3 regions of the Bacillus sp. D48C genome follow, and region 3 is predicted to be linked to each of the others. Evidence: riboswitches for the same ligand, from Rfam matches in the RefSeq annotation. Region 3 holds a riboswitch; each other region holds the start of a gene.
What was found. Region 3 has a riboswitch for S-adenosylmethionine ahead of ACLBXA_RS27280 (methionine ABC transporter ATP-binding protein). Riboswitches for the same ligand answer to the same signal wherever they lie in the genome.

Region 1 (4,195 bases), on a different contig from region 3:
CAAACTTCATGTTCAAATACACCGAACATTTTTTCCTTAAGAGGATACTTTGGAACACCATAATGATAATACAAGCCAGCCTGTGCCCCCCAGCAAATATGGAGCGTAGATGTTACATTCGTTTTTGAATACTCCATAATACGTTTAAGCTCTTCCCAATAATCTACCTCTTCAAAAGAAAGAGTTTCAACTGGTGCTCCTGTTATAATGAGCCCGTCAAATTTTTCATTTTCAATATCACGAAATGTTTTATAAAAGCTCATTAAATGGTCCTGCGCTACATTGCGAGAGAAATGTGATTCCATATGAAGCAAATGAACATCTAATTGCAACGGTGTGTTGCCAATTAAACGAAGTAATTGCGCTTCTGTTTCTTGCTTTGTAGGCATTAAATTTAAGATAGCAATTTTCAATGCCCGAATATCTTGTGTTTCTGCTCGCTCCTTCGTCATTACAAATATATTTTCCTTCTGCAACACTTTGCGAGCTGGTAAATCTTTATCAATTATGATCGGCATGTTCTTTGCCTCCGACTAGCGCCGCTTCTAAATCTGCAATAATATCAGAAACATCTTCTATGCCAACAGATAAACGAATTAAATCTGATGTAACGCCAGCTAGACGCTGATCTTCAGCACTTAATTGTCTATGCGTTGTGCTAGCAGGATGTATAACGCAAGTTCGTGCATCCGCTACATGCGTTACAAGAGTTGCTAGTTTTACATTTGCGATAAATTCTTTCGCCGCTTCTAATCCGCCCTTAATGCCGAATGTTAAAACACCACTAGCACCTTTTTTCAAATACGTTTGTGCTAACGAGTAATTTTCATTGCTATCTAATCCAGGATAATTCACCCATTCAATACGTTCATGGTTAGCAAGCCACTTAGCAACTACGAGAGCATTTTCACTATGACGCTCCATTCTTAAATGCAGCGTTTCTAAGCCGATATTGCTAATATACGCATTGAATGGGCTCATACAGTTTCCGTAGTCCCTTAATAATTGAACACGCGCCTTCACAATATAAGCTGCTGCACCAAAATTTTGAACGTAACTTACGCCGTGATAACTTGGATCCGGTTCAACAAGTTCAGGATATTTCCCATTTGTCCAATCGAAGTTCCCTCCGTCAATGACAATGCCGCCTAAAGAGCTTGCATGACCATCAATATATTTCGTCGTAGAATGAACGATAATATTTGCTCCGTGCTCAAATGCTTGGCATAAATAAGGAGTTGCTAATGTATTATCCACGATAAAAGGCACTTCTAACTCTTTCGCTGCATCTGAAAATTCTTTAAAATTCAAAACGTTCATCGCTGGATTTCCTAATGATTCTGCATAAATGAGCTTCGTCTTATCGTTAGCAAGTGCCGCAATTTCATCTGCCGTTAAATTGGGATTAAAGAACGTAACATCAATGCCAAGCTTACGTAAACTCACCCCAAATAAATTAAACGTTCCCCCGTAAACAGTTGAAGAGCAAAGTAAATGGTCTCCACTACTACAAATATTTAAAACTGCGAGCATAATAGCCGCTTGCCCAGAAGCCGTTGCAACAGCTCCTACCCCGCCTTCTAAATCTGATAACTTCTGCTCAAATGCAGCTAGAGTAGGGTTTCCAATACGCGTATAAATATATCCTTCTGCCTCTAAGTTAAATAGGGCTGCTAAATCATCCGAAGTATCGTATTTATACGTTGTACTTTGATAAAGTGGTAAAACACGTGGTTCACCATTCTTTGGCGTATAGCCACCTTGCACACAAATCGTTCCTTTTCCCCATGATTCTCCCATCTCTCATTCTCCTTTCTTTTATACAAAATAAAAAACTGCCCCTTTCCTGAAAACAAGAAAGGAGCAGTTTGAAAACACGCTCTAAAGGCTCTTTCTTATCTCTCAGGATTACTACCTGCAGGATTTGGCACAATTCCGTTATACGGCTGTTGCCAAGGTTTCATCGGGCCTGTCCCTCCACCTTTTCTTGATAAGACTATGCAATTACCGTTGATTTTATAGCAATAATTTCCTAATGTCAAACAGTTTTTTCTGAATGTTCTAAAACAAACATTAACAATTTCATATAAAGCAACAAAAGAAATATATTCCATACTAACTCGAAAAAGACCTTTAGAAAAAATGATTCATGTAAAATAAACCCCAATCATCTATTTTCATTAAACAAACTGTTTTAATAGAGCGTATAATTCTTCAAAATTATGCACTTCATATGTCGGTATAATCCCACTATCATTTAATTTCCTTTCTGGATTAAACCAACAAGTATCAATTCCCGCTACATATCCACCTTTAATATCGGCACTTAATGAATCCCCAATAATCAGCCCTTCTTCAGGTGCAAAGTTAGGAATCCGTTCAAAAACATAATCAAAATACTCTTTCATCGGCTTTTGAAAACCTGTATCTTCCGAAACAAAAACATCTTTAAATAATGAATGTAACCCTGCATTACGCAAACGTTTATCTTGCGTCTTAGAAACACCATTTGTCACTATATACAACTCATACTCCCCTTGAATTTGATTTATAAATTCAAACGCACCTTGCATGAGTTGATTTCCTTCTTCTAAGTAGCTACGATAATTATTTTCGAATAATATACCGTCTACTTCTTCTCCATACTCTTTAAACAACATAGAGAATCGTTTATTTACAACTTCATTACGTGATAGTTCACCTTTTTCAAAAGCATTCCAAAGACCTTTATTTATTTTTTTATAACGAGCCTCTATCTCCTCTGTTAAAGGGATTCCCTTCTCTTCAAAAAGCACCTGTAAAGCTACTTTTTCAGCCTTTTGGAAATCTAATAATGTATCATCTACATCAAATAGTAATGTTTTATATTTTTTCATAAATTCATCACACTCTCTTTTCTACAAAAACAAATTTACATAAATCGTATCATTCCTTCTTGTAAAGATAATAGGAGATATCTCATACTATAAATAGGGGTGAAAATATGAAAATCAGCAAAAATGAAGAAGAAATTTATCAATACATGCGAATCCATCAATTCCATACCCTATTTTCATTTCATGTCTTGCCATATGTAGAGCTGCATTCTTTTCAAACGAAAGAGATGATATGTAGCGAAGGAAACGCCCTCCCTTATCTCTATTACTTAATTTCTGGGAAAGCAAAAATATATATGAATCATAAAAACGGGAAAGTTTCATTAATTAATTTTATTCAAGCACCATCTTTTATCGGGGAATTAGGATTAATAGGAGTAGAAAATATCACCAAGTCCGTTGAAGTACTAGAAGATTGTGTTTGTTTAGCACTTCCTCTTAAAGATTGTCAGCAACTTGTATTACAAGATGCAACGTTTTTACAGCACTTATGCAAATTTATTGGAGAAAAGACAATTACTCGCACTGAAAATTACGCAAAAAACTATAGTTATCCTTTCGAAAATCGATTAGCTGCTTTTATTTTATTAACAGAACAAAATAATTGTTATATAGAAAAGCATACTGAGGCTGCAGAATACTTAAATGTCAGCTATCGTCATCTTTTATATGTATTAAACCAGTTTTGCCAACAAAATTATTTAAAAAAAGAAGGCCGAACATATTATATACAAGATCGAAATACATTAGAAAAGCTTGCTGACGAGCTGAAAATATAAAGAAACAGCATTAACATAAACGTTAATGCTGTTTCTTTGAGTGACGATTATAATTTAAATTAAAATTTACTTGCTACTTTAGCTGCTTCTTCAAGACCTGCAGCAATGATTTCTTCTGCTTTATCTGGGAATTGGTTATGTCCTTCAATAACTACTGTTTCCATGTTTGTTGCACCGAAGAAGCCCATCATGCTTGCTACATATTTAACAGCCATTTCTACCTCAGCTGCTGGACCTTCTGAATATACGCCGCCGCGCGCGTTTAATAATGCAATCTTCTTATCTCCAATTAAACCAACTGGACCTTCTGGTGTATATTTGAACGTTTTACCAGCACGGTTTAAATAATCAATATATGTGTGTAACACTGCTGGAATCGTTAAGTTCCATAATGGGAAGCCGAAAACAATTTTATCAGCTTCTAGAAATTGATTTAAATACTTATCAGCAACTGCTACTGCTTTTGCCTCTTCTTCTGTTAAATCAAATCCTTTACCTGCCTTAAATGTACCATTGATCATGTCTACACCTACATATGGT
Region 2 (4,195 bases), on a different contig from region 3:
CGCTATGTCGATTAATTCTTGCGAAATGCGAATCCCTTCCTCAATTGCTGCCTCTTTCGTTTCGTGTCCATCCATTCTCTCTCTTATTTCTTCAGGAAGAGTAATACCCGGCACCTCAAAATGAAGAAAATCTGCATTCCGCTTACTTACTAACGGCATAATTCCAATAAAAATAGGTTGTTCCAAATGCTTTGTCGCTTCATACACTTCTTCAATTAGCGCGATATCGTAAATTGGCTGAGTTAAAAAATACTCCGCTCCAGCATCTATTTTTCGTTCCATTCGCTTAACCGCTGCTTTTAAGTGCCTCACGTGAGGATTAAATGCGCCGCCTACAGAAAACCTTGTCGCCGGTCCAATTGATTTCCCTAAAATTGAACGTCCATCGTTCATTTCTTTAATCATTTTAATGAGCTCAATAGAGGATAAATCATATACAGAAGTTGCACCGGGAAAATCACCAACGCGCGCTGGATCACCAGTTAAAGCTAACACTTCTTCCATCCCTAACGCCGATAAACCTAACAAATGAGATTGTAGTCCAATGACGTTATGATCTCTACACGTTAAATGTGTCAATACTGGGATATCATGCTTGGTTAATAACGCACCCATTGCCATATTCGAGATGCGAGGCGATGCTAATGAATTATCTGCTAGAGTAATAGCATCTGCTCCCGCTCTTTTTAACGCTCTTGCTCCTTCAAAAAAACGCTGTGTATCTAACGTTTTCGGTGGATCTAATTCCACTACAACTGTCGTTTGTTTTTTCGCTTTCTCTGCTAGAGTGACGTGAGCCTTCGAACGTTTCTCATGCGTATGAACGACTTTCGGCCTTTGAATCGTGTCTTTTTCTATTACAGGGGTAATATTCGCAACAGCGCGCTTCATACTTTGAATATGTTCTGGAGTCGTACCACAACAACCACCCAATAATCGAATACCTTGCTCAATAAATCTCGGTGTCATCGCTTCAAAATAAGCTGGGCTTCCCTCATATACATAACGTCCCTCCACATAATTCGGGAGACCTGCATTTGGGTATGCTGATAAATAGCCATTTTGCGGAATCGATATCATTTTGAAAGCTTCCGTCATATGAAGCGGCCCTAGTTGACAATTCAATCCAACAACATTTGCACCGCAATCTATAAGTTGCTTTAATATTTCATTGACATCATTTCCATTTTGAGTCGTACCTGCTTCATGTAACGCTAATTGAGCAACAATTGGAATATTCGTTTGCTTACGCAATACTTTAACGGCATGAAGTAATTCAAATTCATCGTAAAAAGTTTCTAATAGTAATCCATCAACCTGTTCTTCTAGTAAAGCCCCTGCCTGTTCAAGTAGCATAAACTCCCTTTCCATATCAGTCGTTGTAACGGCTCCGATGTGTTTCATACCACCAATTGTTCCTAAAATTGCATTTCTGTCTGTAACAGATGCTTTCGCCAGTTTTACTGCCGCTCTATTAATTTCTGTAACTTGATTTTCTAAACCATACATACGTAATTTCGTCTCATTTGCCCCATACGTATTCGTTTGAATTACATCTGCTCCAGCAGCTACATATTGTTTATGAATCGATATAATTAAGTCTGGATCAGATACATTCAATTCTTCAAAGCTACTTTGCAAACCATGTGAATGCAATAACGTCCCAACCGCACCATCACCTATTACAATTCCTTTTGATAATAAATCTAGTAATTTCACGAATCTCCCTCATTTCTATCAATATAAAAACCCCCTCTTCACTTTGAAGAGGGGGACATAATCGTTCCTCCTCTTATTATGCAAAACATTCGTTTTGCAGGTATTAGCACCGTTTCAAACATTTCGTTTGAAGGTTGCCGGGTTTCACAGGGCCTTTCCCTCCACCGCTCTCAATAAGAGTTGTCTTTATTATTTTATTTATGTAGCTAAAAGGAAATGCGTTCCCCTTTTAACAATGTTTGTTAATTTTTTAATAAATTTAGCATGCACAAAAGTAAAAGTCAATGATACTTGCGGAAAAATAAAAATTATTTAAAATAAACTTGCAATTCAATTATCTTTTGTTGTAAAGTTAAAAACATAATAAAAATTTCATACGAACATTCTTATCTAGAGAGGTAGAGGGACTGGCCCTATGACGCCTCAGCAACCATTAACAGTTTGTTAATAAGGTGCTAATTCCAGCAAATTGTGAAAGATTTGACAGATGAGAAGAAGACTCTATTCAAACCGAAAGCCTTCTTCTTAGAAGGCTTTTTTTATTTTATATTCACTTAATGTTTCAATTTAAAAAGGAGGAATTTTCACATGTCAACAATCGAAACGAAACTAGCACAAATCGGAAATCGCAGTGAAACTACAACAGGAACGGTTAATCCACCGGTTTATTTCTCAACCGCTTATCGTCACGAAGGAATTGGTAAATCTACTGGCTTTGACTATTCACGAACTGGCAATCCAACTCGCGGTCTTTTAGAACAGGCGATCGCAGACTTAGAATATGGCGAACAAGGTTATGCCTGTAGTTCAGGGATGGCGGCTGTTCTCCTCGTCCTTTCTCTATTCCACTCTGGAGACGAACTTATTGTATCTGAAGATTTATACGGAGGAACGTATCGATTATTTTCTGAGCACGAAAAAAAGTGGAATGTTCGATGTAGATACGTAAATACACAATCTATTAAACAAATTGAGCAAGCTATCACAACTGAAACGAAGGCTATTTTCATAGAAACTCCAACTAATCCATTAATGCAAGTTACTGATATTGCTGCTGTCGCAACTGTAGCGAAAAGGCACGGACTACTTCTTATTGTAGACAACACATTCTACACACCTTATATACAGCAACCATTAACAGAAGGTGCTGACATTGTACTCCATAGCGCAACGAAATATTTAGGGGGACATAACGATGTACTAAGCGGACTTGTCGTTGCAAAAGGAATGGAACTTTGCGAGGAAATCGCTCATTATCATAATGCATCAGGCGCGGTTTTAAGCCCATTTGACTCATGGTTATTAATTCGCGGTATGAAAACGTTAGCGCTTCGCATGAGACAACATGAAGAAAATGCGAAAGCAGTTGTTGCATATTTAAATGATGAAAACGGGGTGACAGATGTATTTTATCCAGGAAGAGGCGGCATGATTTCATTCCGCCTTAAAGATGAAGCTTGGATTAATCCATTCTTACAATCTTTATCCTTAATTACATTTGCAGAAAGTCTTGGTGGTGTAGAAAGTTTAATGACTTATCCAGCAACGCAAACACATGCTGATATTCCTGAAGATATTAGAACAGCAAACGGTGTATGCAATCGTCTTCTTCGATTCTCCGTTGGCATTGAAAATAGTAACGATTTAATTCAAGACTTAAAGCAAGCCATTAAACTCATAAAAGAAGGTGTAAAAATATGAGCTATTCTATAGATACACTCTTACTACACAACCAATATAAACATGACTCACAAACGGGCGCTGTGAACGTTCCCATTTATAACACATCAACTTTTCACCAGTTTGATGTAGATACGTTCGGAAAATATGACTATAGCAGGTCAGGAAATCCAACTCGTGAAGCTCTTGAAGATATCATTGCTTTATTAGAAGGTGGAACAAAGGGATTCGCCTTTGCATCAGGCATTGCAGCGATTTCCACTGCATTCCTCCTTCTTTCACAAGGTGATCACGTACTCATTTCAGAAGATGTATACGGAGGCACTTACAGAGTGATAACTGAGGTACTCTCCCGTTACGGTGTTTCACATACATTTGTTGATATGACCAATTTAGAAGAAATAAAACAAAACATTAAACCAAATACAAAGCTCTTTTATGTAGAAACACCTTCTAACCCACTTTTAAAAGTGACAGATATCCGCGAAGTTTCTAAACTTGCAAAATCTATTGGCGCTCTTACTTTTGTTGATAATACTTTTTTGACACCACTATTCCAGAAACCACTTGAACTTGGAGCTGATGTCGTTCTTCATAGTGCTACAAAATTTATTGCTGGTCATAGTGATGTTACTGCCGGATTAGCAGTAGTAAAAGATGCAGAACTCGCTCAAAAGCTTGGATTTTTACAAAATGCATTCGGTGCTATTTTAGGGCCTCAAGATTGTTCTCTCGTACTTCGTGGCCTAAAAACATTGCATGTACGCCTCGAGCATTCAGCTAAAAATGCCAATAA
Region 3 (4,195 bases):
AGTTAGCTGAAAAAGCAATGCAAGTAGCGGATGAAACATTCCAAACTTGGAGAAAATCAAAGCCAGAAATGCGTGCAGACATTTTATTCCGTGCTGCAGCAATCGTTCGTCGCAGAAAACATGAATTCTCTGCTATTCTTGTAAAAGAAGCAGGTAAGCCATGGAATGAGGCAGATGCTGATACAGCAGAAGCAATCGATTTTATGGAATATTATGGTCGTCAAATGTTAAAATTAAAAGACGGTATTCCAGTAGAAAGCCGTCCAATTGAATATAATCGTTTCTCTTACATTCCATTAGGAGTAGGTGTTATCATTTCTCCTTGGAACTTCCCATTCGCAATTATGGCAGGTATGACAACAGCTGCTTTAGTTTCTGGTAACACAGTATTACTAAAACCAGCTAGTACAACTCCTGTAGTAGCAGCGAAATTTATGGAAGTATTAGAAGAAGCTGGCTTACCAGCTGGCGTAGTAAACTTCGTTCCAGGTAACGGTTCTGAAGTTGGTGACTACTTAGTAGATCATCCTCGTACACGTTTCGTAAGCTTCACGGGATCTCGTGATGTAGGTATCCGTATCTATGAGCGTGCAGCGAAAGTAAACCCAGGACAAATTTGGTTAAAACGTGTTATCGCTGAAATGGGCGGTAAAGATACAATCGTTGTTGATAAAGAAGCAGATCTTGAATTAGCAGCTAAGTCTATCGTTGCATCAGCATTCGGATTCTCAGGACAAAAATGTTCTGCATGTTCTCGTGCAGTAATCCATGAAGATGTATACGATCACGTATTAAATCGTGCTGTTGAATTAACGAAAGAATTAACAGTTGCTAACCCAGCAGTATTAGGTACAAACATGGGTCCTGTTAATGACCAAGCTGCATTTGATAAAGTAATGAGCTATGTTGCAATTGGTAAAGAAGAAGGTAGAATCTTAGCAGGTGGCGAAGGAGACGATTCTAAAGGCTGGTTCATCCAACCAACAATCGTTGCTGACGTTGCAGAAGATGCTCGCTTAATGAAAGAAGAAATCTTCGGACCAGTAGTAGCATTCTGTAAAGCGAAAGACTTCGATCATGCACTTGCAATTGCAAACAATACGGAATACGGTTTAACAGGTGCTGTTATTACTAACAACCGTGACCATATTGAAAAAGCACGCGAAGACTTCCACGTTGGTAACTTATACTTCAACCGTGGATGTACTGGTGCAATCGTAGGTTACCAACCATTCGGTGGCTTTAACATGTCTGGTACAGACTCTAAAGCTGGTGGACCTGATTACTTAGCACTTCACATGCAAGCAAAAACTACTTCTGAAACTTTATAAGAAATAGTAGAGGAGCTCTTCACAGAATGTGAAGAGCTCCTTTTAAAATTGAAATCCTATATATTACCATCGTTCGAAGGGAATGAGCTAAAACCTATTAATAGCGTGATAAACATGTGAACAGAAATAAAATGATGAGAAAAGTTGACTTATTAGTCATATTTTTTAGTATTCATTTTGAGAATTTCCTGTATAATACAATTTGAAAGAAAATCTATGGTTCGACAAGGAACACTCCTTTCAGTTTTGCTCACTGAAAGGAGTGTTTTTTTATGTAGCTAAAAATTCTTGCGTGCTTATTACATTTGCATATACGCCATTTAAACTAGCTAAAATTGTATTGTGAATATAAACAGCTGGTATAGTAGCGTTCTTAAAAGAAAGGTCTTTTGTAGCACAAGCGTCATGTATAACGGTACATTGAAAGCCAAAATCGAATGCAGCCCTTACTGTTGCATCGATACACATATGAGTCATCATCCCGCATACAACGACATGTTCAATATTTAAACGTTTTAATTGCTCTAGAAGATTAGTTTCTCGGAAGCTATTTGGATAATGTTTGACTATAACTGTTTCTTCTCTAAGTGGACGTACGCTTTCATGAATATGTACACCTTCTGTATTAGGTAGGAAAAAAGTAGCGTCATCTTTTATAGCTACGTGTTGGATATGAAAAATAGGTTCGCTGTTTGTTCTAAAGTGTTGTAATAACTGATTAGTATATTCGCTTGCTTCTACTGGATTACGCAATTCCATCTTTCCATTTGGAAAATAATCGTTTTGAATATCGACGAGTAAAAGAGCTGTTTTCATATATTTATCTTCCTCCGAGTTTCATATTCAAATAAATTTATTCAATTTGTAGAGAGGATTCTCCTGTTTAAAAATATGAGGAAGAAGAATTTTAAATAACCTTGAAAGTTACTATTTTTCAGATGAATATTCATCTGAAAATTTTAATAAAGGAATAATTAATATTTTTCTAAAAAATGTATTGACTCTTATTATTCTGAGTTCTATAATGAGAATTAATTAAACGACAATTAAATCGATACATTCTTATCCAGAGAGGTGGAGGGACTGGCCCTACGATACCTCAGCAACGGGTTTTTTAATACCGTGCTAACTCCAGCAAGCCATATAAAGGCTTGGAAGATGAGAAGATGTGAACGAGTACATATAAGTGCTCTCCTTCTTATCTTTATGGTTGATAAGAAGGAGGGCACTTTTTATTTTACCTCGAAAGCTCTACTTTAAGTTTTTACAGCATATAGGAGGGGGAAAAATGATTTCTTTTAACAATGTAAGTAAAGTGTATGAATCAGCTGGGCAATTTGTTCATGCGGTGGAGGATGTAACATTATCAGTTGAGAAAGGCGAAATTTTTGGCATTATCGGTTTTAGTGGAGCTGGAAAGAGTACATTATTACGCTTAGTAAATATGTTAGAGAGACCGACGGCAGGAACGATTTCAATAGATGATAAAGATATTACATCATTATCGACGAAAGAATTACGCAAACTAAGACAAAGAATCGGAATGATTTTTCAAAGCTTTAATTTATTTAATTCAAGAACAGTGTTTGGGAATATTGCTTATCCATTAAAGTTAGCGAAATTGCCAAAGAACGAGATAAAGGAACAAGTGAATGAACTGCTGAGGTTTGTAGGGTTAGAAGATAAAGCAAACTATTATCCAGAACAGCTATCAGGGGGACAAAAGCAGCGTGTTGGTATTGCTAGAGCACTTGCGACATCGCCAGATATTCTTATATGTGATGAGGCAACATCAGCCTTAGATCCAGAAACGACGACAGAAATTCTAAACTTATTAAAGAAAGTAAATCGAGAATACAATTTAACAATTCTTCTTATTACACATGAAATGCATGTTGTGAAAGAAATTTGTCACCGTGTAGCTGTAATGGAGAAGGGAAAAGTTATTGAAGAAGGAAAACTGTTTGATGTTTTCACGCAACCAAAAACAAAGACGACTCAAAACTTTGTACGTTCTGTTATTAATGATCATTTACCAGAAAGTGTTCTAGCGAAAATTCAAAATGGTGGTCAAATTTATCGTCTAACATTTACTGGTGAGGAGACAGGACAGCCGGTACTATCATATATCGCAAAAAACTATAACGTTGATGTAAATGTACTGTACGGAAATATTATTGAACTTCAAAATGTGCTATTTGGAAATCTGCTTGTAGAATTGCAAGGTGAGCAGAGGGAAATTCAAAAAGCATTACAACATCTAAGACTGCAAGTGCAGCTGAAGGAGGTAGAAGCTCATGCGAGTTGATTGGAGTATATTTTGGCCGCGCATACTAGATGCGACGGGAGATACCCTCTTAATGGTAATTGTAACACTTATATTCGCTACAATTCTGGGTATACCTCTAGGTTTACTTTTATATGTAACGAGAAAAGGAAACTTTTTAGAAAATAAATGGGTCTTTTCTATTCTTAACATCATAATTAATACAATTCGTCCGGTACCATTCATTATCTTTTTAGTAGCTTTAAGCCCACTAACAAGAAGCGTTATTGGAACGACGATTGGAACAGCAGCGGCAATTTTCCCGATGACGTTAGTCGCATCAATTGGTATTGCTAGAATGGTTGAAACAAATCTTGTTTCCGTTCCGAAAGGAGTAATTGAAGCAGCGCAAGCAATGGGCGCCTCGCCAATTAGAATCGTTTTTGAAATCCTTGTACCAGAAGCGTTAGCACCATTAATCTTAGGTGTCACGTTTATGACAGTTGGTTTAATTGAATTTTCTGCAGTTGCTGGGCTTGTCGGTGGTGGCGGTCTTGGTGACTTGGCAATGACATATGGTTATCAACGTTTTGATACA

Region 1: another riboswitch for S-adenosylmethionine. It lies ahead of ACLBXA_RS09385 (bifunctional O-acetylhomoserine aminocarboxypropyltransferase/cysteine synthase); the one in region 3 lies ahead of ACLBXA_RS27280 (methionine ABC transporter ATP-binding protein).
Region 2: another riboswitch for S-adenosylmethionine. It lies ahead of ACLBXA_RS03175 (bifunctional homocysteine S-methyltransferase/methylenetetrahydrofolate reductase); the one in region 3 lies ahead of ACLBXA_RS27280 (methionine ABC transporter ATP-binding protein).

The regions. Positions count from the first base shown of each region.
Region 1 is NZ_JBKFAQ010000003.1:99,504-103,698, reverse strand. It holds gene metA (homoserine O-acetyltransferase MetA) at 1-518, opposite strand, end outside; gene ACLBXA_RS09385 (bifunctional O-acetylhomoserine aminocarboxypropyltransferase/cysteine synthase) at 502-1,800, opposite strand; SAM riboswitch class I at 1,893-1,997, opposite strand; gene ACLBXA_RS09380 (YjjG family noncanonical pyrimidine nucleotidase) at 2,181-2,876, opposite strand; gene ACLBXA_RS09375 (transcriptional regulator YeiL) at 2,984-3,655, shown strand; gene ACLBXA_RS09370 (FMN-dependent NADH-azoreductase) at 3,715-4,195, opposite strand, start outside.
Region 2 is NZ_JBKFAQ010000001.1:591,917-596,111, reverse strand. It holds gene ACLBXA_RS03175 (bifunctional homocysteine S-methyltransferase/methylenetetrahydrofolate reductase) at 1-1,719, opposite strand, end outside; SAM riboswitch class I at 1,790-1,899, opposite strand; SAM riboswitch class I at 2,103-2,213, shown strand; gene metI (cystathionine gamma-synthase/O-acetylhomoserine thiolyase) at 2,308-3,420, shown strand; gene metC (cystathionine beta-lyase) at 3,417-4,195, shown strand, end outside.
Region 3 is NZ_JBKFAQ010000018.1:23,121-27,315, forward strand. It holds gene pruA (L-glutamate gamma-semialdehyde dehydrogenase) at 1-1,331, shown strand, start outside; partial or broken gene ACLBXA_RS27275 (cysteine hydrolase family protein) at 1,582-2,147, opposite strand; SAM riboswitch class I at 2,391-2,496, shown strand; gene ACLBXA_RS27280 (methionine ABC transporter ATP-binding protein) at 2,620-3,639, shown strand; gene ACLBXA_RS27285 (methionine ABC transporter permease) at 3,629-4,195, shown strand, end outside.